Regions from separate parts of the Streptomyces sp. NPDC032940 genome, predicted to be linked through region 2. Evidence: riboswitches for the same ligand, from Rfam matches in the RefSeq annotation. Region 2 holds a riboswitch; each other region holds the start of a gene.

Region 1 (9,442 bases), on a different contig from region 2:
AGCAGCGCCGGCAGCTGTTCCACCGTCCGCGCGGACGCGATCGGCGCCGCCACCGTCGGCTGGGCCGCCAGCCAGGCCAGGGCGACCGTGGCGACCGGCACGCCATGGGCCTCGGAGATCTCGTCCAGCGCGGTGAGCACCCGCCGCCCGCGCTCGCTCTCCAGGTGCTTGGCGGCACCGCCCGCCCGCGGGCTGTCGACGGCCGTACCGGGCCGGTACTTGCCGGTGAGGAAGCCGGACGCGAGGGCGTAGTACGGCACGGCGGCCAGGCCGGCCCGCTCGGCGAGGTCGCGCAGTCCGCCCTCGTACGTGTCGCGCGAGACCAGGTTGTAGTGAGGCTGGAGGGCCACGTACCGGGCGAGGCCCTCGCGGTCGGAGAACTCCAGGGACGCGGCGAGCCGCTCGGCCGTGATGTTGGAGGCGGCGATGTGGCGGACCTTGCCCGCGCGCACCAGTTCGTCGAGAGCGCCGATGATCTCCTCGACCGGCACCTCGGGCTTGTCGAAGTGGGTGTAGTAGAGGTCGATGTGGTCGGTGCCCAGGCGGCGCAGCGAGGCATCGGCGGCGGACTTGATGTTGGCGGCGGACAGGCCCGGGTACTCCGGGTGCTGGCTGACCTTCGTGGCGATCACCACGTCGGCGCGGTTGCCGCGTGCCGCGAGCCACTCGCCGATGAGGGTCTCGGACTCGCCGCCGCTGTTGCCCTCGACCCACGCGGAGTAGGAGTCGGCGGTGTCGATGAAGTTGCCGCCGGCGGCGGTGTAGGCGTCGAGGACGGCGAAGGAGGTGTCCCGGTCGGCGGTCCAGCCGAAGACGTTGCCGCCGAGGGAGAGCGGGAAGACCTCGAGGTCGGAGGAGCCGAGATTGCGCAGAGAAGTCATGTCCGAGGACAACACACGGCCCGGAGCCGATCATTCCAGCATCGGCACCGGCGCCGGCACCCGGAGCACGCGAAGACCGGCAGCCCTGACGTCGGGGGGTCGCCGTCAGGACCGCCGGGGTCCGCAGGGGTCGTCGTGCCGTGTGGGAGGGCGCGTCGTCAGATGCTGAGGCCCTTGCCCTGCAGCCATGCCGTCGGGTCGATGCCGCCCTCGGCGCCGTCCGCGTGGACCTCGAAGTGGAGGTGCGGCCCGGTGACGTTGCCCGTGGCGCCCACGCGGCCGATGACGTCTCCGGTGTTGACCTTCTGGCCGACGCTGACGCTGATCGACGACTGGTGGCAGAACCACAGCTCGGTGCCGTCGTCCAGGGTCAGGATCGTGCGGTAGCCGTAGGCGCCGGCCCAGCCCGCCTCGGTGATCGTGCCGGTGTGCACGGCCTTGATGAGGGTGCCCGTGGGCGCGGCGAAGTCGAGGCCGGTGTGGTACCCGGAGGACCACATGGAACCGGCCTGGCCGAAGGTGGAGGTGATCGTGTACGAGGAGGTCGGAAGCGTGTACTGCTTGGCCAGCTCGGCGAGCCGCTCGGCCTCCGCCTTCTTCGCGGCCTCCTCCTCCGCCTTCTTCTTGGCGGCGGCGGCCTTGGCCTCGGCCTCCTTCTCCGCCTTGGCGGCGGCCTCGGCGGCCTCCTTCTCGGCCTTGGCGGCGGCTTCCGCGGCGGCCTTGTTCTCGACCTGCACCTGCTGCTGCTCGGCCTGCTGCATGATGCGCGCCCGCAGGACCTCACCGGCGTCGGCGGTGCCCTCGGCGGTGTCGCCGGCGGTCACGCCGACGCTGCTGAGCGGGGCGGCGGAACCCTGGGGCTCCGGCTCGTCGTCGGAGATGAGCGAGCCGACGTTCGGCAGATCGGGCAGCGAGATCGACACCGGCGGCTTGCCGGTCTGGGCGCTGGCCATGCCGCCCGCCCCGACGGCCGCTATGACACCGACGCCGAGGACGGTGGAACTGCGGGCGAGTCCGCCGCGCTGCTTGGCGACGCGGTGCCGGCCGCGTACGGGACGGATGGACTCCGCGGTGGGATTCCACTCCTCCCAGGGGCCCTCTTCGGCGCGGTAGCCGTCGTAGCCGAAGGGTTCGGTGTCGTGCGTGCTGGGCACGAACGGGGCCTCGGGGGCAGGCCGGTTGGACGCCACGTGGGCGTACTCCTTTCCTTCCTTCCGCCTACCGGGTTAGCTGACGGGTTCGGAGCAGGAAGGTCTCCTACGCGCGTATACGCGCCGTGTCTCCACGGCGGCATACGCCCGATTCACCCCAAAGTGGTGGTTCCCCGGTTCCCTCACGGGATTCGGCGCGTGCGCACGGAGCCGCCTTCTGTGACGGCTGGGACGACCGCGCTGCGTTATCGAACGTTAATAGACGCGAGGTGCCGATTCCAAGCCGTTCGGCTTGATCATTAAGGATCCCGGCCTGGACGTACCCCTCACGAGGGCGAAAATCCGGGCGACTTGACCGCCCCTCAGGTCACGACTTCACATCACGCGTTTACGACGGCGCATCAGATGCTGTGCGGAGGGGGGTTGCATCGTCACCACACGTGATCCTGATCAAGGCCGCCGGCGTACGGCGAGCAGCGCCATGTCGTCCGTCAGGCCGCCCCCGGCGTGCCGCCGCACATCGTCGGCGAGGGTGCCGAGCAGGTGGGACGGGTGCGGGAAGACCCGGCCGGCCAGCCGCGCGCGGGGGTCGTAGAACCGGCCACGGGCGTCGCGGGCCTCGGACAGCCCGTCGGTGTACAGCAGCAGTGTGGCGCCGCCGGGAAAGCCGGCCTGCTCGGCGCGGTCGGGCCACACGCCCAGCTCGCCCATGCCGAGCGGCAACGCGAACTCCCTGGCCTGGACCGGGTGCACGGTGCCGTCGGTGTGCAGCAGCATCGGGGGCGGGTGGCCGCGGTTGACGACACGGACGACGCCGTCGCCGTGCGGGAGCTCGGCGAGGACGGCGGTGGTGAACCCCTCGAAGGCGTCGAGACCGTCCCGCCGGGCCCCCTCGCGCGCCAGTGCCCGCTCCAGCCGCTGTGCGACCGCCTCCAGCGACGCCTCCTGCTCGGCGGCCTCCCGGAAGGCACCGATCACCACGGCGACGGCGGCCACCGCACCCATGCCCTTGCCGCGCACGTCGCCGACGATGAGCCGGACGCCGTGCGCGCTGTCCTGCACCGCGTACAGGTCGCCGCCGATGAAGGCGTCGGCCTGCGCCGCCTCGTAACAGGCGGCGATCTCGAAGCTGCCGATCCGCTCGGCGGGCGGGGGCAGCACGGCGCGCTGGGCGGCCTCGGCGATCTCGCGGGCGGAGGCGAGGCGCTCGTCGGTGCGCCGGACGAAGGCGTTCACGAAGACGGCGAGGGCGGCGACCGTCGCGATGGTGATCAGCTCGGTGAGCGAGTCCACATAGTGCATGACGCCCTTGCTCAGCTGGAGCCCGATGACGGTGGCGACCACGGCGACGGCGGTGAGCACGGTGCCGCGGCGCGAGTAGAGGGGCGCGGCGACCAGGGGCGCGGCCGTGTAGAGGGGGCCGGCGGTGAAGTAGCGGGGGGTGAAGACGTCGTACAGGATGGCGACGGCGAGCAGCAGGGCGGGGAGCAGGCGCACGAAGACCCGGGTGTACGGGGTCCGTCGCCGGGCGGCTCGCGCGGGCGCTACGGGCGTCGGGGCGGTGCCGAGGCCGGGGTCGGGCACGGGATCGCCGGGCATGCGGCCGCGGGCACCGGCATACGGTCCCTCGTCGTCCACCTCACCTGGCCGCACCATGCGTCTCCCGCCACCCCTGCACGTCCACGCCGCTTGCCGTCCCGGCCTCCAGGTTTCCCGGAGGAGGGGCAGGGAGCGAGCCGTGAGGGCCGGGCGGGTGACGGAGGTCCGGACACACCGAAGGCCGGAATCCCTGAGGATTCCGGCCTTCGGCCTTGAGTAGCGGGGACAGGATTTGAACCTGCGACCTCTGGGTTATGAGCCCAGCGAGCTACCGAGCTGCTCCACCCCGCGTCGTTGTGTCTCCAGTGTACGTCATGTCGGGGGCAGGACGCACACGCGTATCTCAGGAGCCCAGCAGATGACGGTTGGGCCCCTTCGCCGCCGCCTCCTGCTCGGGCAGGACGGCGACGACGGCGCCCCCCGCGGCGAGCACCCCGCTGCCGTCGGCCCCCGGCACGAACGTGTCCGGTTCCCGCCAGGCCGTGACCACCCGGCGCACCCCGGCGTCGAGGATCAGCCGGGCGCAGGAGGCGGGCCGGGAGGCACGGCGGGCGCACGGTTCCAGGCTGCTGTAGACCGTGGCGGCCGCGAGCCGCGGATCGGCGGGGTCGACCTTGGCCAGCGCGGCCTCCTCGGCGTGCACGACCGGGTCGCCGCCCTCCCGCGAATGCCCCCGCGCCAGCTCGCTCCCGTCGGCGGCGACCACGACGGCCCCCACACTGAACGCGGTGTCCGACGGCGGACACAGCTCGGCCAGCTCACAGGCGAGCGCCAGCCAGTGCCGGTCGGCGGCGACGACGCGGTCGCCGGCCCCGGGTGCGGTCGGCAGGTAGCGCGTCAGCACGACGTCCTCGATCCGCCGCGTCTCCACGAGCCGCAGCCGCCCGCCCTGGTAGGCGCCGGGCCCGAACAGCCGGGGCGCTGCCGGGTCCCCCACGAACAGCGGAGCGAGCACGAGCTGGAGCTCGTCGGCGAGCCCCTGCTGGAGCAACTGGGTGTGCACGGTCCCGCCCCCCTCCACCATGAGCCGCCGCACGCCCCGGCGCTCGTACAACTGCTCCAGCGCCACCCCCCACTCGAGCGTCTCCCCGAGCGGCAGGACCTGTGCGGCGATCCCGAGCGCATGAGCCCGCCGGGCGCCCTCGTCGGTGGTCAGCAGCACCTTGTCGCCCCCGGTGTGCCAGAAGGCCGCCGCCGGATCCAGTTCACCGGACCCGCTGACCGTCACCTTCAGCGGATACTCCGGCTTCCCCGCGGCCACCCGCCCGGCCCTCCGCCCGGCGGAGTTCACCAGCAACCGCGGATTGTCGGCCCGGATGGTCCCGGCCCCCACCAGAATCGCGTCCACGGACGCCCGCACCTCGTCGACCCGGTCGAAGTCGGCGGGGGACGACAACAACAGCCGCTCGGGACCGGCGTCGTCCAGATACCCGTCGAGGGAGACGGCGGCGGAGAGGAGGACGTAGGGGAGGGGCATGGCGTACTCCGGTGAGGCGGGCGAACGGTGACGGGTGCGGCGGGGCCACCCTAGGCGTGCGTACCGTCGGCGCCCGGAACGGTGCGGGTCGGCCCGCCGCTCGACGTGCCGCGCAAACTCCGCGAGCGAGGGGTTCGTCGTCACCACCGTGACGTTTGTGGCGCGCGGCGCGCTGAACGTATCGGCCCACCTGTGTGACGGGTGTGCCTCACGCTGCTTTCTGAGGCCTTAGCCGGCTTGCCATATGGGGTGGGTTTGTCATGACTCGTCGTACGTCATCGCATGCGTACAGACCGCTGAGCTTGAAACGACGGGCGTGGCTGACGCTCGGTGCCGTGGTGCTGGGAGGCGGAGGCGTGGTGACGTACGCGGTCGCCAGCCCGCCCGACGACCCCGGTGCCGGGGGCCGGGACAAGCGGCCCGTGAAGGTCTACGACCTCGCACTGAAGGGCACCGCGAGCGGCAAGCGCGAGCTGCCGCGCACGAGCACCGCGCAGTTCTCGCTGGTCGGCGTGTCCTGGTCGGGGCCCGTCGAGGAGCTCGACGGGCGGGCGCAGGTGCGCACCCGAGAACTCGAGAGCGGTGAGTGGGGCTCCTGGCAGGACCTCGAGGTGAACATCGACCCGCCGGAGGACCCCGAGGCCGGGATGCGCGGGGCCTCGGAGCCGCTGTGGGTCGGTCCCTCGGACGGCGTGGAGGTCCAGGTCCTGCACGAGGACGGCACCACCGGCGCGCTGCCCAAGGGGCTCCAGGTCAACCTGGTCGACCCCGGGGTGGTGACGAAGGCCGAGACCCAGGCGACCGGTCCGGCGGCGTTCGTCACCGAGGAGAGCAGCCCGGTGGCCACGCCCACCGATTCCCCGGTGCCCACCGACGGGACGACCGAGACGCCGGCCGACGACGAGACCGCCACGTCGCCGGCATCGACCGACACCACGTCGCCGGCGGCCACCGGCACCACGGCCGCGCCGACGCCCACCGGCCCGCCGTCCGCCTCCGCGTCCCCGAGCCCGTCGGCCACCACACCTTCGGCTCCGCCGTCCACCGTGCCCAAGCCGCCGATGACCTCGCGCGTCGGCTGGGGCGCCGACGAGTCGCTCAGCCCCGACCCGTCCGAGTACACGGCCGACGTGAAGGCCGTCTTCGTCCACCACACCGACGGGGCCAACGACTACTCCTGCGCCGACTCCGCCGCGATCGTGCGGGGCATCTACGCGTACCACACGCAGGTCAACGGCTGGAACGACATCGGCTACAACTTCCTGGTCGACAAGTGCGGCACCGTCTTCGAGGGGCGCAAGGGCGGCACCGACCTGCCCGTCCTGGGTGCGCACACCTACGGCTGGAACAGGGAGTCCGCCGGTATCGCGGTGCTCGGTGAGTACACCTCCACCGGTGCCTCCGGTGCCGCGCTCGCCTCCGTCGCCCGCGTCGCCGCCTGGAAGCTCGGCCAGTACGGCGCCGACCCGGCCGGCACGGTGCAACTCAACGCCGGGGCGAGCCAGAAGAACTACTTCGGCACCGGATTCACCGCGAACACCAAGTACACCTTCAACCGGATCTCCGGCCACCGCGACGGCTACAACACCCAGTGCCCGGGCAACTCCCTGTACGCCCAGCTGCCGACCGTTCGCGCCTGGGCGTCCGGCCCGGTGCAGGGCCTGAAGGTGGCCTCGGTCGGCGGCGCGGCGCTGTCCGGCTCGACGTACTACACCAAGGGCGCCCTCAGCGTGAAGTGGGCGGCCACCACGCCCGCGTCGCTCGTCAAGAGCTACGAGCTGCTGGTCGACGGCAAGACCGTCGTCACCGCTTCCGGCACGGCCACCTCCGCGAACACGACCCTGCCCCTGGGCAGCCACAGTGTCGCGGTGCGGGCGGTGCACCAGTCCGGCAAGGCAGTCACCACCACCGCGCTGAAGGTCGTCGCGGAGACGACGGCACCGGTGTTCACCAACACGCCGAAGCTCTCCCTGCGTACCGGCACGGTCAACACCACCGCCGTCCCCGTCACCCTCGCCTGGAAGGCGACCGACGACAAGGCGCTGCGCGGGGTGAGGCTGCTGTCCCCGACGGCCACCACCTTCCCGCCGACGTGGACGGCCAACAACCGGACCGCTGCCTCGGGCTCGGCCGCCACCTGGTCGATGCAGGCGTACGACTACGCCGGCAACTACCGCAACGCGTCCGCCTCCTACACCCCGGTCATCCTCCAGGAGACGTCGGCGGTGCGGTCCGGCAGCTGGACGAGCCGTTCCTCTTCCAGCTACCTGGGCGGCAAGTCGTACTCCAGCGGTTCCAGGGGCGCCGCACTCACCTGGACCTTCACCGGCCGGTCCGCCGCCTGGGTGGTCTCGCGCGCCTCCAGCTCGGGCCAGGTGTACGTCTACGTCGACGGCGTCAAGGTGAGCACCGTGGACCTGAAGTCCTCCAGTACGCTCTACCGGCAGGCGATCTGGACGAAGACCTGGTCCACCAGCGCCAAGCACACCGTCAAGATCGTCGTGGTCGGCACCAGCGGCCGTCCCACGGTCACCACCGACGGTCTCGTCTACATCAAGTAGCGGCCGGAACGACGACAGGGCGCCCGGTCCGGCGGAAGCCGGACCGGGCGCCCTGTCGCAGGCAGGAGGTTCTCCTCCACCGCCGTCGGTAGGCCCTGTGGGACTCGAACCCACAACCAATGGATTAAAAGTCCACTGCTCTGCCAATTGAGCTAAGGGCCCAGGCGTTGTGTCGCGCGGTGCTGCGTGATGTTGCCACACCGAGCATAGCCCGACGCGGCCGGGACGCCGATCGGGTATCGGGGTCCCGGCCGTGTCGGGGGGTGGGGGCGCGTCCGGGGCTACGGGTCCACCGGCTCCGGGGCGTCCGCGCGGGCGGCGGCGCGGGTGCGGGTGCGTTCGTGGCCGGGGTCGAGGAACCAGTGGCGGGCCGAGGCCAGCCACCAGGTGGCGGCGAAGCCGAGGACGACCAGGACGGCGACGGGCGCGTAGTTGAAGGTCTCCCAGGTGACCGGGGAGACCTGGGGCAGCATGAACAGGACCGTGATGACGCCGACCCACGCCACCGCGACCACGCCGACCGCGCGCGACCAGCGGCCCAGGTGCCAGGGGCCGCGTTCGAAGTCCTCGCCCTTGCGCAGGCGCAGGAAGGTCGGGACGACGTACGCGATGTAGAGGCCGATGACGGCGATCGACGTCACCGCGGCGTACGCCGTCACGTTGATGAGGTACGGCAGGCCCAGGGCCAGGGCGCCCAGTGCGGCCAGCCAGACCGCGGCGACCGGCGTGCGGGTGCGCGGGCTGACGGTGTGCCAGATGTGCGACCAGGGCAGCGCGCCGTCTCGCGAGAAGGCGTAGATCATGCGGCTGTTGGCCGTCACCGACGCCATCCCGCAGAACAGCTGCGCCCCGATGACGACGAGCAGCAGCAGCTTGCCCGCGGTCGCGCCGAGGGCGTCGAGGAGGATCTGGGCGGGCGGGGCGCCGGTCGGGGAGGCGAGGGCGCCCTCGTAGGACTGGATCGCGAAGGTGAAGCCGAGGAGCAGCACGAAGCCGGCGATCCAGGAGGTCCAGATGGAGCGGACGATGCCTTTCGGGCCGGCGGTGGACGCGTCGTGCGTCTCCTCCGTCATGTGGGCGGAGGCGTCGTAGCCGGTGAAGGTGTACTGGGCCATCAGGAGGCCGATCAGGACGACGTACACCCCGCTGCCCCAGCCCGTGTTGTTCACGAACTCGCCGAAGACGAAGGACGCCGACCGGTGGTGGTCGGGGGCGAAGGTCAGCGCACCGACGATGACCGCGACGCCGAGGACGTGCCACCAGACGCTGACGCTGTTCAGCAGGCCGACGATGCGGACGCCGAAGGTGTTCAGCAGGCCGTGGAGGACCAGGATCGCGGCGAAGAGGAGGATCGTGCGGCCCGGCGTCACCTCGAAGTCGAACTGGAGGTTCAGGTAGGCGCCGAGGAAGGACGCCGCGCCGAAGTCGATGCCGGCGGTCACCGCCACCTGGCCCAGCACGTTGAACCAGCCCGTGAACCAGGCCCAGGCCGCCGCCGTGCGGGGCGGCGCGAGGCGGTGCGCCCAGAAGTACAGGCCCGCCGAGGTCGGGTACGCCGAGCAGATCTCGGCCATCGCCAGGCCGACGAAGAGGGTCATCAGGCCGACGGCGACCCAGCCCCAGGTGATGACGGCGGGGCCGCCGGTGTTCATGCCGAAGAGGTAGAGGGTCAGGCAGCCCGACAGGACCGAGATGATCGTGAAGGAGACCGCGTAGTTGGAGAACGCCGACATGCGGCGGGCCAGGACCTGGGTGTAGCCGAGCTGGGCCAGC
Region 2 (9,442 bases):
CGAGGCGGTCAGCTTCGTCCGCAGCGTCTCGAAGCCGCCGGCCGGCAACAGGCCCTCTCCGGCGGTGTAGATGTCCTGGGTGCGGGTGAGGATGACGTACGTCGTGGTCCCCGGCGGGATCCCCTCGGCGAGGTAACGGGCCGGATCCCTCAGCATCTTCTCGTTCTCGGGCAGCTCCTGCTCGGCGAAGTACCAGTGCTCCAGCCGGTCGTAGCGGTGCAGTGCCTGCGGGAAGGAGCCGGTGGTGGCGAGGATCAGCGAGCCCTCGGGGGCGCTGTCGAGGGCCCGGGTGACCAGGGCGGTCTCCTCGGGCGGCGTGTAGTACATCTTCTCCTTGCCGTAGTACGACGGCAGGAAGCCGGCCAGCAGCACCAGCAGCACGGCGGGCAGGGCGACGGCCGCGGCCCTGTCGCGCAGGACCTTCGCCCGGGCGGGGCGGCGGGCTCCCGTGGCGGCCGGGACCAGTGCGGCGGCGGCGAAGAAGGCGGCACCGGGCAGACCGAACAGGTAGACGCGGAAGAGCATTTCGCCGCCGTAGTCGTTGACGGCGAACAGCGGTACGGGTGCGGCGGAGACCAGCAGCAGGGGCAGTGCGCTGCGGGTCAGCCGGCGCCGCAGCACGACGGCCACGCCGGCGAGGACGACGATCGTGAGGACCATCAGCACGTTGGCCCGGCCCGCGAGCTCGGGACCGGGACCGGTGAGCCGGCCCGCGTAGCCCGCGCGGGAGTTCTGGGTCAGCTCGCCGAGCGACTCCTTCAGGGTGGACAGCGTCTCCACGAACAGGGGCCGCCCCATCGTGAGGTCCCAGGCCAGCATCAGCAGCCCGGTGACGGCCAGCAGCCCGAGGTTGCGGTAGCGGCGGGTCAGGCTGAGCGCGAGCAGGCAGACGCAGAGCATCACCGGGGTCAGCTGGTGCGTCGCGTTGACCGCGGCGATCAGCGGGGCGAGGACCACGACGCAGACGGCGCGCTGTCGGGTGTTCGTGGGCGGCGGCACCGCGGCGGCCGCCGGGTCGAGGAAGCCGCGGTCGCGCAGCCGCCCGGCCGAGCCGGGGCGCACGAAGTGCCGCAGCACCACCGCGAGGACCGTCAGGTGCAGCAGATAGGCGAGCCCCTGCGGGGCGAAGTAGTCCTGGCCCACCCAGTTGGCGAGCTGGAAGATCCAGACGGCGGTCCACACCAGCCGCCAGTCCCGGCTGAAGGTGCGGTAGATCAGGACCAGCACCGGGATCATCAGCAGGCCGAGGACGATCGGCGCCCAGTTCGCGTACGCGGCGGCGCTCTCCACGCCCAGGGCGCGGGTGAGGCCCGCGTTGAGGGTGAAGAATCCGGGCCACTGGTCGTACGCGGACATGTTGCCCGACAGGGCCGCCCCCGGGCGCAGTTCGCCGTTGGCCAGCAGCGTGTTGACGACGGCGTCGTGCTTGGACGACCACGGGTAGCGCACCGCGTCGTACAGCACCGCCGGGGGCGCCTTGAGGGCGAGGAGCAGCGCGGCGCAGTGCGCGGCCGGCCACCACGGCGCGGCGGCGGCGCGCCGCAGACTGAGGACGAAGCCCGCGGTGAGGACGAGCAGCGACAGGTAGTAGGCGACGGGCAGCCGGTCCAGCAGGCCGTAGTCGCCCATCTCCCGGAAGCCGATGCGGGGCAGGGCGTAGATCCACAGGCAGGCCGCGAGCAGCAGGGTCAGCAGGCCGGCGGCGGGAAGACGGGACGGGCCCCGGCCCGCGCGCCCCGGCCCGGTGACGGGGTCGGGGGCGGGCAGCGCGCTGCTCTCGGCGGTCGGTACGGGCACATGGTGCTGCACGTTGAGACTCCCCTCCCCAGGTCAACTATAGGAATTGTCCTTGCTTTTCACACCAAAATCGTCAGACTCGGCCTCTTCGGGCCCAGACCTGCCTCAGCCGGCGAAGACGGGGCCGCGGACGACGGCCCGGGCCCGGCGGTACCACCGCCAGCCGACCGTCCTCGGCCCGTCCCGGTACGGCGCCACCCGGGCCCCGCCGCCCGACAGCCAGGCCCGGACGTCCGCGACGGTGTGGCCGCGGCGCACGATGAGGCGGGCGATGCGGTACCGCTCGTCGCGGTCGGAGCTGAGCGCGTGCCGTACGGCGGTGGCCGTCTCGTAGCCGGCGCGGGCCGACATGGCGCGCACGCGCGGGCTGTTGTAGCCGTGCGGATAGGCGAGGTGGCGCACCGGACGGCCGAGGGCGTCCTCCAGCATGTCCTTCGACACGCGCAGTTCGTACGCCAGGGCCTTGCCGGACAGGGTGTCCAGCTGGGCGTGGGTGACGGTGTGGCTGCCGATCTCCATCCCGGCGCGCTCCAGCTCGGCGGCCTGGCCGAGGGTCATCATCGGCGCGGGCGGCAGCAGGCTGCGGCCGCCCGGAGTGACGGCCCCGGTGGTGAGGTAGGCGGTGGCCGGCAGCGAGCGGTCGGCGAGCGCCTCGGCGGTCGGGCCCGGCAGGTCGGCGAAGCCGTCGTCGAAGGTCAGCAGCACGGGCCGGGGCGGCAGGGGCGCCCGGCCGGCGAAGTGGTCGGCGACCGCGCCGATGGTGACCGGGGTGCGCCCGCTGTCGACGATCGCGTCCAGGTGTGCGGCGAACTCCCGCGGTCCGACGGTGAACTCGGCGATCCAGTCGGGCGGCTCGTCCATCACGGCGTGATAGAGGAGGACGGGAATGCAGTCGTACCCCGCCCCCGCGCTGCCACCCGTCCCCGCGCTGCCACTCGCCCCCGCGCTGCCACTCGCCCCCGCGCTGCCACCCGCTCCTGTCCTGTCGCCTACCGGTGTTCTGCCGTCCGGTGCGTCCTCGCCGCGGTCGCCCGTCGTCGTCATCTCGTCCCCCTGAGCGCGGATCGCAGGGCGTACCGGGCCCGCAGATAGCCCACCGGCCCGTAGACCATCCCCCGCCGCTGGAGCCGCGACAACCGCCGTGGCCACGGGTGGGTCCGTTCGTCGTGGCCGCCCGGTACGCCGCCGCCGTCCGCGCCGCTGTCGGTGTCGCGGACGGCGGTCAGCACGCGCGCGTGGGCCAGCCCGCGCGGCAGCCGGGCCAGGAACGCCGGCAGCAGCGCCGGCCGGTTCACCAGGATCGCCGTCAGGTACGCGGTGAGCCCCGCGCCGTAGCCGTACGCCTGGGTCTCCAGGTCCCGCCAGGTCTCCCGGTGGTGGTGCCACACCAGGGCCGTCGGGGTGTAGTGCAGCCGCGCGCCCTGGGCGAGGACGCGCACGAAGCCGTAGAGGTCGTCACCGCCCCGCGCGTGCGTGCCCGCACCGGTCGCCGGGTCGAAACCGCCGGCCGCGCGCAGCGCCGCCGTACGGAAGGCCATGTTGGCGCCGGAGCCGAAGCGTCCCGCGGTGAACGGGAACAGCGGTTCGCCTGCGGGCGGGTGCGCCGGGTCGTACGTGCGTGGGGTGAAGCCCTTCGCGAAGCCGCCGTGGCTCTCCAGCAGCACCTGGGCCGGGGTGCGCAGCCGCGCGGGCAGGATCAGCCCCGTGACGCAGCCCAGGCGGGGGTCGGCGGCGAAGGGCGCGGTCAGCTCGGTGAGCCAGCGCGGGTCGGCGACCACGTCGTCGTCGGTGAAGGCGACCACCTCGCCCCGGGCGGCGGCCAGGCCCCGGTTGTGGGCGAGGGCGAGTCCGGGGACCGGCTCGCACACGTACCGCACGCGCTCGGCGTACTTGCGCTCGACCAGCTCCCGCGTCTCACGGGTCACCGGGGCGTTGTCGACGACGACGATCTCGGCGTCCGGGTGGTCCTGCGCGAGCAGCGAGTCGAGCGCCCGGGCGAGCTGCCTGGCCCGCTCCCGCGTGGCGACGACGACACTCGCGGAGGGCGGGGCGGACGGCGGCACCGCAGGTGGCCCGGACGCGGCCCCGGTCACCGCCCCGTCCGGCCCCGCCGGACACAGGCGTCGGGCCGGCCCCGCCAGCGTCCGCACCGGGTCCGCCCCCTCCGGTACCCGCCCGAGCAGCGTGCCCACGGGCCGGCCCTTCCTGCGGACCAGGACGAACACCGCGCCGGACGTCACCGGCGGACTGCCCGGACCCGGTCTGAGGCCCGCCTCCTCCGCCTCCCCGAGGTCCAGCTCGGCGACCTGCACCGGCTCGATGCCGAGGAACCTCTCGATCTCCTGTCGTGTCTCCCGCCGCGCACGCCCTGCTCCGGCCATGCGCCCACCCCCCTAGTGGTTGCCTTCTCGGTCACGGCCGGCGCAGCCGGGCCGCCCCCTTCAGCGTGCGTGCCGCGAGCGACGCCAGCCGTGGCCGGCCGCGCACGAAGCTGTGCGCGCGGCGGGCAGGCTCGCGGCCGAGCCACTGCAGCGCGGCGCCCGCCCCCGGACGCGTCGCCGTCCCCTCGTACACGGGCAGTTCGCCGGTCTTCAGCGAGTCCTTGTACTCCGCCGCGCCCCGCCCCATGTCGAGCAGACCGATCCCCTCGGCGGCGGCGGCCTCGGCCATCCGCAGATGCAGCACCAGACCCGGCGAGTACTTCGCGAAGTCCGGGTCGTACGCCGGGAACCAGCAGGCCAGGACCGACGCGGAGCGCAGCCCGAAGTGGGCGGCGAGGGGCCGCTCGCCGGCGTAGAGCACCGACAGCGTGCCCGTGCACTGGGGCGCTCGGGTCTCGGCGAGCCGCCCGACGAGCCGGGTGATCCACTCCTGCGCGAACCGGTCCCGGCGTCCCGTCCTGCGGTACTGCGCCGACTTCCACTCCATGAGCGTGCGCAGCGCGGCCGGTTCCCGTTCGTCGAAGACGAAGCGCACGTCCCCGACCTGCCGTCCCAGCCTGCGCTCCTTGGCGAGGGTGGTCTTCAGGAACTTCGGGGACTGGGCGCGCAGCACGCTCTCGTACGCCTCGTACCCCTTCTCCACGTCGATGACGTAGGTGGTGTGCTCCTCGGCGGCGTACGGCACGAACAGGCCCTGTTCGGCCTCCAGGTTGTCGAAGGCGAGGCTCGACAGCGAACAGGCCCGCAGCAGTCGGCGGGTGTCCGGGACGAGGCCGGGCCGCAGCACGGCGCCCTGGCAGTCCGAGACGCCGAGTCCGATCGCGCGGCCCTGGCCCAGCGGTCCGCGCTCGTGCGGCAGGAAACCGGCGGCCGCACCGCCCTCGTCCAGCACCGCCACCCGCGCCCCGGGCCGCACCCGGCCCACGGCCTCGGTGAACTCCGGTTCCATGAACGGATTGCGCGGCGACCTCGATGCGGCGCGCAGCGCGCGCCAGCGCTCCCGTTCCCCCTCGCTCAGCTCCCCCGGCCTGAGCACACGTACACGTCCGCCGTTCAACCCGACCCCCCGATCAAGTCCCCCTGGACAGAAGGAAGGTACCCCCGGGGCCGCCCGGAGGGTAGAAGGCGGAGCATGTTGTTGCCAACTGGTGCACAGGCCTTTAACCGCCTTTAGACGGTGTTGCGTCAGGTTTCGGACACCTGCGAACGTCCTCGTGCGCATCCGGTCGTGGGGTGAGTCGGACAGGTGCGGTGTCCGTATTCTCTGATCATGGACCGCACCGCATATGCCCTCGTCGCCACCGACCTCGACGGAACGCTGCTGCGCGGCGACGACACCGTCTCCGACCGGTCGCTGGCCGCGCTGGCACGGGTGGCCCGGGCCGGGGCGCGGCACCTGGTGGTGACGGGACGCCCGGCACCGAGGGTGCGCTCCCTGCTCGACGTCCTCGGCTGCACGGGGCTCGCGGTGTGCGGGCAGGGCGCGCAGGTGTACGACGCCGGCGCGCACCGGATGCTGTGGTCGGTCACCCTGGACCGGGAGCTGGCGGAGACCGCGCTCGGCAAGATCGAGGCCGAGGTGGGTGAGGTGTACGCCGCGGTCGACCAGGACGGGGTCGACGGGATGACCCTCATCGAGCCGGGCTATCTGATGCCCCACCCGACCCTGCCCGCGGTGCGGGTGGACCGGCGCGACGAGCTGTGGAGCGCGCCGATCAGCAAGGTGCTGCTGCGCCACCCGGACCTCACGGACGACGAGCTGGCGGCGACGGCGCGCGCGGTGGTCGGCTCGCTGGCGACGGTGACGATGTCGGGGCCGGGGACGGTGGAGCTCCAGCCGTGCGGCGTCACCAAGGCGACCGGACTGGCGCTCGCCGCGGAGCGCCTGGGGGTGAGCCGGGGACGGACGATCGCCTTCGGGGACATGCCCAACGACATCCCCATGTTCCACTGGGCGGCCCGCGGGGTCGCCATGGCGGGCGCCCACCCCGAACTCAAGGCGGTCGCGGACGAGGTCACCACGACGAACGAGGACGACGGCGTGGCCGTCGTCCTCGAACGGATCTTCGGAGCCGGCCAGGTCCCGTCCGCCGACGGGACCTGGTCACGGCTCACTGCGGGGGGTACGGATCAGTACGCGCTGAAGACGTTGTCGATCGAGCCGTAGCGGTCGGCCGCGTAGTTGCAGGCGGCGGTGATGTTGGCGACCGGGTCGTAGGAGTCCCAGGAGGTGCCTGCGACGTGGTAGGCCTGGAAGGTCGGGTCGATCACCTGGAGCAGGCCCTTGGACGGGGTGCCGTTGATGGCGTTGATGTCCCAGTTGTTGATCGCGAACGGGTTGCCGGACGACTCGCGCATGATGTTGCGGTAGATGCCGTCGTACGACCCGGGGATCCCGTGCTGGGCCATGATGTCCAGCGACTCGCGGATCCAGCCGTCGAGGTTGTCCGGGTACGCCGTGGTCGCCGCGGTGGCGGTGGTGGTGGCGGCCGGGGTGGCGGCGGACGCGGTGGCGGCGCCGATGAGCGGAAGGGCGAGCACGGCGGCGCCGGTGCCGGCGACGGCGAGCTTGCGGGCGATGCGGCTGGTCCGGGCGTGACGGTTCTGACCGTTGGCAGGCATGTGTGTGTCCCTCTCCAACGCCTGCGAGGTGAGCTGTCGGGTTCGGGCGGGGAGGTGCCCGGCCGGGCCCTGACGGGCACGGCTTCACCCCTAGCCGCTCCGGTGGTGACCGGCACGGCGACTTACCTGGGTCCCCCGCTCCTGCCTGCGAGTGTTCGAGTGGATGACTGGTGTCGGGGCGGTGGCAGGATTCGGCGTCCGCCTGACAGGCCGGGAACGTATGCGAGAGCACATGTCCGGAACAAGTGCAGGAATCACCCGACATGCCTGTTGACCTTGGTCTGGGGGGTTTGGGGTGCTTGATACTTTGCGACTGCCAAGGGTCAACTCGCCTACGGGGCAAAGGGTTGGCGGTGCTCGCGGCGTGGGTGCGGGTGGGAGTGGCGGCGTGAGCCAACTCACGGGCCTCAACAAGGGTGGCAAAACGGGCATTAGGGCCAACTAGTGGCCAACCGGCCCTCGAGGGGAGGCGTTTAGGCGAGGGGCGGGACCGAGGCTGCCGCACGGGCCTGTGCGGAGCCTGTGGCGCACCCCGTCGGCGACGGCTCGGGCTGGTGTCCAGAGGTGCTGGACGGGCACTCGTTCGGGGGTCGAGGGGCGGATGCCGAATGGGTGACGTTCCCGCAGTGCGGTCCGTCGGGAGGGGTGATGGCGTCCGGGATGGCAGCTTTGGGTATGTGGTGTCCCGTTTCGCGCCTCTCTGGCGATATAGGTCGATATCTGCTCATATCACCTGATCAAAAACATACCGCGCATGATCCGATACCGACCGGGCTGTAACGGTGGGCGCTAGCGGTGATCGAAACGTGACCGGATACGCTGACTTGAGTGGTGGCAGCGACCTATCGACAAACCAGGTAATCGCCAGTAGACACCAGCAGACAGGAGACCCCTCGTGACCGTCGTCGGGCCGTTCGGGCTGAGCGTGCGGGACCAGGCTCTGGAAGCCGATGTCCAGACCGGGTTGGCGGCCGTCGAGGAAGGGTTGCTTGAGGCAACCAAGAGTGAGGTGCCGTTCATCACGGAGGCCGCCCAGCACCTGGTGCGGGCCGGCGGCAAGCGGTTCCGGCCGCTGCTCGTGATGCTCGCGTCCCGGTTCGGCGACCCCTACGCGCCCGGCATCGTGCCGTCGGCCGTGGTCGTGGAGCTGACCCACCTCGCCACGCTGTACCACGACGACGTGATGGACGAGGCCGCCGTGCGCCGCGGCGTGCCCAGCGCGAACACCCGCTGGGACAACTCGGTCGCGGTCCTCACCGGCGACTTCCTGTTCGCCCGCGCCTCCCAGATCCTCGCCGACCTCGGTCCCGAGGCCGTCCGCGTGCAGGCCCTGGCGTTCGAGCGGCTCGTCACCGGCCAGATCCTGGAGACGGCCGGACCGCAGGACGGACGGGACCCGGTCGACCACTACCTCGACGTGCTCGGCGGCAAGACGGGATCGCTGGTCGCGGTCTCCTGCCGGTTCGGCGCGATGATGTCCGGCGCCGACGAGACCGTCGTGGACACGCTGACCCAGTACGGCGAGCGGCTCGGCGTCGCCTTCCAGCTCGCGGACGACGTCCTGGACATCGCCTCCGACTCCCACGAGTCCGGCAAGACACCGGGCACGGACCTGCGTGAGGGCATCCCCACCTTGCCGGTGCTGCGGCTGCGCGAGCGGGCCGCCCGGCTGGGGCTCGCCGAGGACCTCGCCCTGTGCGAGCTGCTCGACTCCGACCTGAGCGACGACGCACGGCACGCCGAGGCGCTGCGCCTGCTGCGTGCCCACCCCGCGCTCGAACAGGCGCGGCGGGACACCGTCCGGTACGCGAAGGACGCCCGGTCGGCGCTGGCCCCGCTGCAGGAGTGCGACGCGAAGGCCGCGCTGATCGAGCTGTGCGACGCGGTGGTGCACCGGGCCGGCTGAGCCCCGGCCGTCACCCCGTCGGCCTTTCACCCCGTCGGCCTTTCACCCCGCCGGTCCTTCACCTCGTCGGTCCTTCACCCCGCCAGGGCGTCCTCGCGGCGCGGCGCCCCTCCCCTAGTGGACGGGGGAGGTTCCGCTCCTCCGTGTCATCCCGCAGGAGTACGCGGAGTTGAGTCCGCGGTCTGACGCTTCCTCCCGGCCGATTTGGTCAGATGGACACCACGGAAAAACACCACTCCTCACCGATTCGGGTGAGAATGGCGGCTCACGGGTGAACACGTGCGAGGTCGCGAGACAGCCGCCGCCGACGACGGAGGTAGGGCACACATGGCACCGATCGATTCCGACGACAGCACGACCGCAGGGGGAGGCGAGGAGCCGCGCGCCGGACGGCGCAGGGCCGCGCGGTACGTCGTCCCGGTCGCGGTGATGGGCGTGGCAGCCGCCACCATCGGGCTCGTCCCCGCGCTCGCCGACTCCGGCGACCCGGACCTGCCCGAGGTGACGGCCCAGCAGCTCATCGAGAAGATCGCCCGGTCGGACGTCCAGCAGCTGTCCGGCACCGTCAGGATCAGCACCGACCTCGGCCTGCCGGACCTCGGCGGCCTGGAGAGCGGCCTGATGTCCGGCGTGTCCGGCGGCCCCGGCGCGGGCGGCGGTGACGGCTCGGCGGCCG
Region 3 (9,442 bases), on a different contig from region 2:
CCGTCTCGGGGCCGTCCCCGGCCTCGCTGACGCGCAGGCTCAGGTCGTCGGCGGTCGAGCCGCCGGTGTAGCCGTGGTCGGCCTCGCAGTTCGGGTCGCCGCAGGCGGCGGGCTCCAGGTCGAGGCGGGAGACGGCGCCCCAGCCGATGGTCAGCACGATCTCGCGGGGCAGGGTGCCGGGCTTGTACTGCTCGGGGTTGGCGACCACGCGGCTGACGACGATGGACGAGATCCGGCCGAGCTTGACGGACTCCGTGGACGTCGTGGCGTAGGGCGTCGGGGAGGTGTCGTCGGCGGCCTGCTCGTCGGTGTGGCTGACGATGAAGCGGTTGCCGGTGAGCACCAGCACGGTCACGTGCCGGCGCACCTCGTTCTGGTCGAAGGTGGTCTCCTGGTGGACCAGGTACGACCGGATGGGCTCGCCGCCCACGGCGGTCTCCACCGCCTCGGCCACGAGGGCCGGGTAGTAGCCGCTGCGCTCGATCGCCGCTCGCAGCCCCTGGGTCGTCGTACTGGTCTTGGCCATGACGTCCATCCTACGGGGGCCCGCTGACTGCGCGGGACGCCCGTGCGGTCAGCCGTGCGACAGCCGCGCGCTTCGCGCGAGCGGTTCCCGTGCGGTTCGTCCGTGCGGCTGCGCGCGTGGTCGTCGTGCCGTTCGCCCGTGCCGCTCCGCGGACGTCCGTCGTGCGGCTCCGCGCGCGTCAGTACGCCGGCAGCGTCCGGGGGCCGAGATCGTCCCGGGCGGGAGGGAACGCGAGGCGGACGGAGGCGCCGAGGACGCTCAGTCCGTGCGGGGCGACGACGACCGGTTCCAGAGTGACCGCGACGACCTCCGGGTGGTCGTCCACCAGCCGGGAGACCCGCAGCAGCAGCTCCTCCAGGGCGGCGGCGTCGACCGGGGCCGAGCCGCGCCAGCCGAAGAGGAGGGGCGCGGTGCGGATCGAGCGGATCAGTGAGGTGGCCTCGCGGTCGGTGACCGGGATCAGCCGGTGCGCCATGTCCCCCAGGAGCTGGGTGGCCGCCCCGGCGAGCCCGAAGGAGAGCACCGCGCCGGCCGCCGGGTCGATGACCGCCCGGACGACCGTGTCGACGCCGCGCGGTGCCATGCCCTGCACCACCGGCCGCAGCTCCTCGGGCCTGCCGAAGAGCTCGGTCAACTCGGCGTACGCCCGGCGCAGTTGCTCCTCGTCCGCGAGGTCCAGGCGTACGCCGCCCAGGTCTGCGCGGTGACGCAGGTGCGGGGCGGTGGCCTTGAGGGCGACGGGGTAGCCGAGGGTGCCGGCGGCGGCCACGGCGTCGTCGGGGGTGGGCGCGGGCAGGGCGCGGTGCACGCGGATGCCGTACCTGGCGAGCAGCTCGCAGGTGTCGTCGGCGCCGAGCGCGAGTCCCTGCGCGCGCGTGAGGTGGCCGGCGATCAGCTCGGCGGCGCCCTTCTCGTCGATGTCGTCGTACTCCGGGACCCGGCCGGGGTCGGCGGCGTCGCGGCGCCACTGGGCGTAGGCGACGGCCTCGCCGAGGGCGCGGACGGCGCGCTCGGCGGCGGGGTAGGCGGGGATGAGGCGGGCCCCCTCGGGAGCCTCGACGGCCTCCGCGGGCGCTGTGGTCCCGGTGGTCTCGGCGTGCGGCTGCGCACTGGAAGCACCGTCCGGCGTGTTCGGGAGCGGCGTGCCCGAGACCGCCTGCGGTGCGGTGCTCGCCGCGGCGGACAGGGCCTGGGCGAGGCCGCCCAGCTCCACGTGCACGACGAGGACGGGCTTGTCGGGCACCGCGGCCGCCGCCGAGCGCAGCGCCTCGGCCAGCGCCGCGTCCCCGGCCGCGCCCTCGCCCACCGTCGGGATGGCGGTCACCACCACCGCGTCGTTGGTGTCGTCGGCCAGGGCGCGGGACAGGGCCGCGTGGAAGTCCTGCGCGGAGGCCGCCGTCGTCAGGTCGAGCGGCGGGTGCGGACGCAGCCCTTCCGACAGGCACGCGTCGTAGGTGAGCAGGCCCAGCGACTCCGAGTTCCCGAGGATCGCCACGCGTGGCCCCGCGGGCAGCGGCTGGCGGGCGAGCAGCAGGCCCGCGTCGACCAGGTCGGTGATCGTGTCGACGCGGATCACCCCGGCCTGCCGCAGCAGCGCGGAGACCGTCGCGTGGGGCAGCCGCGTCGCCCGTACGGCGTGGCCCTGCGGCGCGACGCCGCCGTGCCGGGCGCCCTGCACCACGACCAGCGGCTTGACGGCCGCCGTGCGCCGGGCGAGGCGGGTGAACTTGCGGGGGTTGCCGATGGACTCCAGGTACATCAGCGCGACGTCGGTCTCCGGGTCGTCGTACCAGTACTGGAGGACGTCGTTGCCCGAGACGTCGGCCCGGTTGCCGGAGGAGACGAAGGTGGACACGCCGGTGACGCCGGTGACCCCGCCGCCGCGCCGGTGCAGCCGGGAGAGCAGGGCGATGCCGATGGCGCCGGACTGGGCGAACAGGCCGATCCGGCCCGGGCGGGGCATCTCCGGGGCGAGGGAGGCGTTGAGCCGCACCTCGGGAGAGGTGTTGATGATCCCGAAGGCGTTCGGGCCGATGATCCGCATCCCGTACGTGCGCGCCTGGCGCACGAGGGCGCGCTGGCGCTCCCGCCCCTCGGGGCCGCTGTCCGCGTACCCGGCGGTGATCACCACGAGGCCCTGCACGCCGTGCTCGCCGCACTCGGTGACGACCTCGGGCACGTGCTCGGCGGGCACGGTGACGACGGCGAGGTCGACGGGGCCGTCGACCTCGCGCACCGAGCGGTGGGCCGGCACCCCGTCGAGCTCCTTCAGGTCCTCGGGGAAGGCCTTGTTCACGGCGTGGAGCCGGCCGGTGTAGCCGGCGTCCCGGAGGTTGCCGAGGACGCTGCGGCCGACGCCGCCGGGGGCGCGGCCGGTACCGACGACGGCGACGGAGCCGGGCTGCAGCAGACGCTGCACCGAGCGGGCCTCCGCGCGCTGCTCCCGCGCGTACTGCACGGCGAGCGAGCGGTCGGTGGGCTCGAGGTCGAACTCCAGGCGGACCACGCCGTCCTCGAAGCTGCGCTTCTGGGTGTACCCGGCATCCATGAACACCTTGATCATTTTGGTGTTCGCGGGCAGCACCTCGGCGGCGAAGCGCCGGATGCCGCGCTCCCGGGCGACGGCCGCGATGTGCTCCAGGAGCGCGGAGGCGACGCCCCGGCCCTGGTGGGCGTCCTGGACGAGGAAGGCGACCTCGGCCTCGTCGGCCGGGGACGACGCGGGCGCTCCCCCGGCGCCGATCCGGTCGTAGCGTACGGTGGCGATGAACTCGCCGCCGATCGTGGCCGCGAGTCCCACCCGGTCCACAAAGTCGTGGTGCGTGAAGCGGTGGACGTCCTTGGCGGACAGGCGAGGGTACGGCGCGAAGAAGCGGTAGTACTTCGACTCGTCGGAGACCTGCTCGTAGAAGCTGACCAGGCGCTCGGCGTCATCAACGGTGATGGGGCGGACGCGCGCGGTGCCGCCGTCGCGCAGCACCACGTCGGCCTCCCAGTGGGCGGGGTACTCGTGCCGGTCCGACGAGGTCTGCATGGGCCCCAGAGTACGGCTCGCGTACGACAACGGCGCGGGGCAGTCTGTGGAGGACGGAAGGTCGGGCCGAGGCCGCGGTCCGACGACCGCCCCGGGCGGCGCACAGCCGTCCGGCCATGCTTCACGATGTGGGAAACTGGTCTAGACAACCTGCACACCTGAAGGGCAGCAACACATGGCTGAGCGCCGCGTCAACGTCGGCTGGGCCGAGGGTCTCCACGCCCGCCCCGCCTCCATCTTCGTCCGAGCCGCCACGGCCACAGGCGTCCCGGTGACGATCGCCAAGGCCGACGGCAACCCCGTCAACGCGGCCTCCATGCTGGCCGTCCTGGGCCTGGGCGCCCAGGGCGGCGAGGAGATCGTCCTCGCCTCCGACGCCGAGGGCGCGGACGCCGCCCTGGACCGGCTGGCGAAGCTGGTCTCCGAGGGTCTCGAGGAGCTCCCCGAGACCGTCTGATGTGACGGCACACGGAAAAGGCCCGCCGGGAAAACCGGGCGGGCCTTTTCCTTTTCCCTTTTCGGGCAGCGAAGAACAGCCCCTGCATTGCCCTTCTTTTGTATACGGCACCCGTGTTAATTCCGCAGGGTCGAAATGTTTACGGGACGTTGCGCGTTCCTCACACCGTCCGGGCTGTCGCCCGGGACGAAGCGCAGCCGGTGCGCCGCCGCCGACCGTTCGACGTGCAGCGCCATGAGCGCCCGCGCGCGGTCTCCGTCGCCGCGTGCCACGGCGTCGACGACCGCGCCGTGCTCCGCCCAGTGCTCCGCCGCGCCGTGCGGCGTCTCCACGAGGTACATCCAGTCGATCTTGCGGCGCAGCTGGGTCAGCATCGCCGTGAGCGAGGGGCTGCCGGCCGCCCGTGCGAGGGTCTCGTGGAACCAGCCGCCCAGCGCGCGCAGGTCCTCGCCGTGACCCTGCCGCGAACGCTCCTGACCCAGCCTGACCAGGCCGCGCAGCACCTTGAGATGGGCCTCGGTGCGGCGCCGGGCCGCGCGGGATGCGCCGAGGGGCTCCAGCAGCGTGCGGGTCTCGAGCAGGTCGGCGGCCTCCTGCTCGGTCGGTTCCGCGACGCACGCGCCCGCGTGCCGCCGGGTCACCACGAAGCCCTCGGCCTCCAGGGTGCGCAGCGCCTCGCGGACGGGGACGCGGGAGACGCCGTAGCGGCGGGCGAGCAGTTCCTCGGTGAGCCGGCTGCCGCGGCCGTGGACACCGGCGACGATGTCGTCCCTGATCGCCGTGCACACCGAGTGTGCCGGAATACGCATGTCCGACCTCCGCCTTGATCCCCGTGAAACGTCGACGATGGACGCGTGTTTTCGTGACTCTAGGCCAATGAGCCGCGCTTTCGGACGGCGGGCGGGAATTCAGGGATATTTTTTGGGCATTCACGTTTCGGAAACGGGCGGGAAACGGTGACGGCGGGACCGGAAGGCCCGAAGGCCCCGGCTCGGGGAGCCGGGGCCTTCGGGATGCCGTGCGGAACGTACCGTCCGTCGTCAGAGGTCCACGCCGTGGGAGCGGAGGTAGGCGACGGGATCCATGTCCGAGCCGTACTCCGGGCTCGTGCGGGCCTCGAAGTGCAGGTGGGGGCCGGTGACGTTCCCGGTGGCGCCCGAGAGGCCGATCTGCTGGCCGGGCTCGACCGACTGGCCGACCGAGACGCCGACGGACGACAGGTGGCCGTACTGGGTGTACGTGCCGTCGTGCATCCGGATCACGACCTGGTTGCCGTACGCCCCGCCCCAGCCGGCCTCGACGACGGTGCCGACGCCGACCGCGTGCACCGTGGTGCCGGTCGAGGCGTGGAAGTCGATGCCGGTGTGGCTGCCGGAGGACCACAGGGAGCTGCCGGCCTGGTACGCGGTGGACACGTAGGAGGCGGTGATCGGCGCGACGAAGGTGTTCAGGCGCTGGCGCTCGGCCTCGCGCGCTGCCCGTTCCTTGGCCTCGCGGGCCTCCTTGGCCGCTTCGGCGGCCCGCTCGCGCGCCGCCTCCATCGCCGCCTCGCGGGCGGCGGCGTCCAGGGCGGCCTGCTCCTGCGCGGTGGCCTGGGCGTCGATCTCCTCGGCCAGGGAGTCGCCGATGCTGACGACCGGGGTGAGTCCGGTCTGCTCGGCCTCGGGCTCGGCGGCGAGGGCCGGGGCCGCGAGGGTGCCGACGACGCCGGTGGTGGCGAGGGCCGCGACGCCCGCCGCGCGGGCGGTGGTGCGGTGCATGCGGCTGGGGCGGCGGTGCTTACCGGTGGCGCGCGTGAACGCCATGTAGAGGCTGGTCCTTTCCTTCCCTCTCGCCTACCGGGTTAGCTGACGGGTTCGGAGGTGGAAGGTCTCCTACGGACCCCCTCGCTGACGCGCGGGCGTCCGATTCACCCCAGGGACTGCGATGGGTCCCCGGCTCCCCTGGCTCGCGCCGTACGGGGACTCGGCGATGACTGTCCGGTGCCGCGGGTGCGGCGCACTGCCTGACGAACAGCCCGGACGACGCTAAACGCGGCTGTCTTCAATCCTCAAACGCAACAGGGTTTTTGTAGCGCACGCCACAGGGCAGACGGGCAGCCTCTCCCCCAATTCGGACATGACACGGCCCTGGTGACGTTCCGGTCACCAGGGCCGTGCGCGCGCGTGCCACTACTCGGCGGCCACGACGGTGACTTCGCCGATGCCGAGGGCTTCGACGGGCTCCTTGATCTGCGCCGCGTCACCGACGAGGACCGTCACCAGACGGTCCGCCGGGAAGGCGCTGACGACGGCCGCGGTCGCCTCCACGGTGCCGGTGGCGGCGAGTTGGCGGTACAGCGTGGCCTGGTAGTCGTCGGGCAGGTGCTGCTCGACCTGGTCGGCCAGCGTGGCGGCGACGGCCGCCGCCGTCTCGTACTTCAGCGGCGCCACGCCCACCAGGTTCTGCACGGCGACATCGCGCTCGGCGTCGGTGAGCCCGCCCTCGGCGAGCGTGCGCAGCACCGTCCACAGGTCCTGCAGCGCCGGGCCGGTGTTGGGCGTGTCGACCGAGCCGCTGATGGCCAGCAGCGAGGCGCCCGTACCGTCGGGCGCGGACCGCATCACCTGACCGAACGACCGGACACCGTAGGTGTATCCCTTCTCCTCGCGCAGGACGCGGTCCAGGCGCGAGGTGAGGGTGCCGCCGAGGCAGTACGTGCCGAGCACCTGCGCGGGCCAGACGCGGTCGTGCCGGTCGGGTCCGGTGCGGCCGATCAGCAGCTGCGTCTGGACGGCGCCGGGACGGTCCACGATGACGACCCGTCCGGTGTCGTCGGCGGTCACCGGCGGCACGGGGCGCGGCTCGGCGGCGGAGCCGGTCCACGCGCCGAGGGTCTCGCCGAGCAGCGCGTCGAGGTCGACGCCGGTGAGGTCGCCGACGACCACGGCGGTGGCCGTGGCGGGGCGGACGTGCTTCTCGTAGAAGGCGCGGACGGCCGCCGCGTCGATGGCCGCTACCGTCTCCTCGGTGCCCTGGCGCGGACGGGACATCCGCGAGTCGGCCGGGAACAGCTCCTTGGAGAGCTCCTTGGCGGCGCGGCGCGAGGGGTTGGCCAGCTCGTGCGGGATCTCGTCGAGCCGGTTGCGCACCAGCCGCTCGACCTCGCTGTCCGCGAACGCGGGCGCCCGGAGCGCGTCGGCGACCAGACCGAGGGCCTTGGCCAGGCGCGAGACGGGCACCTCCAGGCTGAGCCGGACACCGGGGTGGTCCGCGTGCGCGTCGAGGGTGGCGCCGCAGCGCTCCAGCTCGGCGGCGAACTCCTCCGCGGAGTGCTTGTCGGTGCCCTCGGAGAACGCGCGCGCCATGATGGTGGCCACGCCGTCCAGACCGGCGGGCTCGGCTTCCAGCGGGGCGTTCAGCGACACCTCGACGGCGACGACCTGCTGGCCCGGGCGGTGGCAGCGCAGCACGGTGAGGCCGTTGTCGAGGCTGCCCCGCTCGGGGGCCGGGAACGCCCACGGCTTGGGCTCGCCGGCCTGCGGCCGGGGGTGGAATTCCATGGTGGCGAGCTCGGTCACTTGGCCGCCTCCTCGTTCTCGTCGGTGGAGCCGGCGTCGGTCACCGAGACGGTGACGGTGGTCGTGTCGGAGTCGGCGTCGTCGGCCGGGGCGGTGGGCTCGTAGACGAGGACCGCGCGGTTGTCGGGGCGCAGGCGGGCCTTGGCGACCTCCTGGACCTCCTCGGCCGTCACCTCGAGCACCCGCTGCACGGCGGTGAGGGCGAGCTGCGGGTCGCCGAACAGGACGGCGTACCGGCACAGTTCGTCGGCGCGGCCGGCGACCGTGCCGAGCCGGTCCAGCCACTCGCGCTCCAACTGGGCCTGGGCGCGCTCCATCTCCTCGGCCGTGGGGCCCTCCTCGGCGAACCGGGCGAGCTCCTCGTCGATGGCGGACTCGATGACGGGCACCTCGACGTCACCGGAGGTCTTCACGTCCAGCCAGCCCAGGGAGGGCGCCCCGGCCAGCCGCAGGACGCCGAAGCTTGCGGCCACGGCCGTGCGGTCGCGCCGTACGAGCCGGTTGTACAGGCGGGACGACTCGCCGCCGCCCAGGACGGTGAGGGCCAGGTCGGCCGCGTCGCACGCGCGCGTGCCGTCCTCCGGAAGGCGGTAGGCCGCCATCAGGGCGCGGGCCGGGACCTCCTCCTCGACGACCTCGCGCAGCTCCTCGCCCATGACGTCGGGCAGCGAACCGTCCCGCGGGGGCTGCTTGCCGTCGTGCGAGGGGATGGAGCCGAAGTACTTCTCGATCCAGGCGAGCGTCTGCTCGGGGTCGATGTCGCCGACGACGGACAGCACCGCGTTGTTCGGCGCGTAGTAGGTGCGGAAGAACGCGCGCGCGTCCTCCAGCGTCGCCGCGTCCAGGTCCGCCATCGAGCCGATCGGCGTGTGGTGGTAGGGGTGGCCCTCCGGGTACGCGAGGGCGGTGAGCCTCTCGAAGGCGGTGCCGTAGGGCACGTTGTCGTAGCGCTGGCGGCGCTCGTTCTTGACGACGTCCCGCTGGTTCTCCATGGACTCGTCGTCGAGGGCGGTGAGCAGGGAGCCCATGCGGTCGGCCTCCAGCCAGAGGGCGAGCTCCAGCTGGTGGGCGGGCATCGTCTCGAAGTAGTTGGTGCGCTCGAAGCTGGTGGTGCCGTTGAGCGAGCCGCCGGCTCCCTGCACCAGCTCGAAGTGCCCGTTGCCCTTGACCTGGGCGGAGCCCTGGAACATCAGGTGCTCGAAAAGGTGAGCCAGGCCGGTACGCCCCTTGACTTCGTGGCGCGAGCCGACGTCGTACCAGAGGCACACCGCCGCGACCGGGGTCAGGTGGTCCTCGGAGAGCACCACGCGCAGGCCGTTGGCCAGGCGGTGCTCGGTCGCTGTCAGGCCGCCGGAGCCTGCCTGGGCTGTGGCCGTGTGACCCATGGGCATGTACGTCCCTTCGCTCGCAGAATTTCGGTGGAGCCGTCGGCGGAACTGCGGAATTCCGCCGGTCCTGCCACTGTATGCAAGCGTGCGGGCCACCGGTGGAGTTCCCGGGCCGCGTACGCCGAGAGCGAGAACGGTTCGGCGGGCCGCCGGGGACGAGGCCGCGGAGCGAGGGCGTACCCTGCGGGCAGCGCCGGGCCGGGCAGCCCGTGACGGGTCCTGGTCGGTCGCTGTCAGTGCCGCGGTCCACAATGGACCGCGTCAGATCACCGTTCACGCTTCAGCAAGGAGCCGGCAGCGATGGCCCGCCGTAGTACGAAGACCCCGCCGCCCGACGACTCGTACGAGGAGAAGATCCTCGACATCGACGTCGTCGACGAGATGCAGGGCTCCTTCCTCGAGTACGCGTACTCGGTCATCTACTCCCGTGCGCTCCCGGACGCCCGCGACGGCCTCAAGCCGGTGCACCGCCGCATC

The links. A riboswitch is a leader RNA that binds a small molecule or an ion and turns the genes downstream of it on or off. The one in region 2 is predicted to bind cyclic di-AMP.
Positions count from the first base shown of each region.
Region 1: another riboswitch for cyclic di-AMP. It lies ahead of AB0E77_RS23355 (M23 family metallopeptidase); the one in region 2 lies ahead of AB0E77_RS28520 (transglycosylase SLT domain-containing protein).
Region 3: another riboswitch for cyclic di-AMP. It lies ahead of AB0E77_RS28985 (M23 family metallopeptidase); the one in region 2 lies ahead of AB0E77_RS28520 (transglycosylase SLT domain-containing protein).

Region 1 covers NZ_JBEZVJ010000021.1:17,200-26,641, forward strand. The annotation lists gene AB0E77_RS23350 (aldo/keto reductase) at 1-881, opposite strand, end outside; gene AB0E77_RS23355 (M23 family metallopeptidase) at 1,040-2,071, opposite strand; cyclic di-AMP (ydaO/yuaA leader) riboswitch at 2,083-2,239, opposite strand; gene AB0E77_RS23360 (PP2C family protein-serine/threonine phosphatase) at 2,483-3,688, opposite strand; tRNA gene AB0E77_RS23365 (tRNA-Met) at 3,849-3,922, opposite strand; gene AB0E77_RS23370 (dihydrofolate reductase family protein) at 3,975-5,108, opposite strand; gene AB0E77_RS23375 (peptidoglycan recognition protein) at 5,411-7,669, shown strand; tRNA gene AB0E77_RS23380 (tRNA-Lys) at 7,759-7,831, opposite strand; gene AB0E77_RS23385 (amino acid permease) at 7,951-9,442, opposite strand, start outside.
Region 2 covers NZ_JBEZVJ010000030.1:57,898-67,339, forward strand. The annotation lists gene AB0E77_RS28495 (hypothetical protein) at 1-1,809, opposite strand, end outside; gene AB0E77_RS28500 (polysaccharide deacetylase family protein) at 1,903-2,658, opposite strand; gene AB0E77_RS28505 (glycosyltransferase) at 2,838-4,178, opposite strand; gene AB0E77_RS28510 (GNAT family N-acetyltransferase) at 4,210-5,274, opposite strand; gene AB0E77_RS28515 (HAD family hydrolase) at 5,509-6,405, shown strand; gene AB0E77_RS28520 (transglycosylase SLT domain-containing protein) at 6,369-6,860, opposite strand; cyclic di-AMP (ydaO/yuaA leader) riboswitch at 6,864-7,067, opposite strand; gene AB0E77_RS28525 (polyprenyl synthetase family protein) at 7,756-8,766, shown strand; gene AB0E77_RS28530 (DUF2092 domain-containing protein) at 9,094-9,442, shown strand, end outside.
Region 3 covers NZ_JBEZVJ010000032.1:19,048-28,489, reverse strand. The annotation lists gene AB0E77_RS29005 (DUF5998 family protein) at 1-535, opposite strand, end outside; gene AB0E77_RS29000 (GNAT family N-acetyltransferase) at 705-3,560, opposite strand; gene AB0E77_RS28995 (HPr family phosphocarrier protein) at 3,736-4,017, shown strand; gene AB0E77_RS28990 (GntR family transcriptional regulator) at 4,134-4,826, opposite strand; gene AB0E77_RS28985 (M23 family metallopeptidase) at 5,058-5,822, opposite strand; cyclic di-AMP (ydaO/yuaA leader) riboswitch at 5,835-5,998, opposite strand; gene AB0E77_RS28980 (pitrilysin family protein) at 6,189-7,577, opposite strand; gene AB0E77_RS28975 (pitrilysin family protein) at 7,574-8,968, opposite strand; gene AB0E77_RS28970 (DNA topoisomerase IV subunit A) at 9,266-9,442, shown strand, end outside.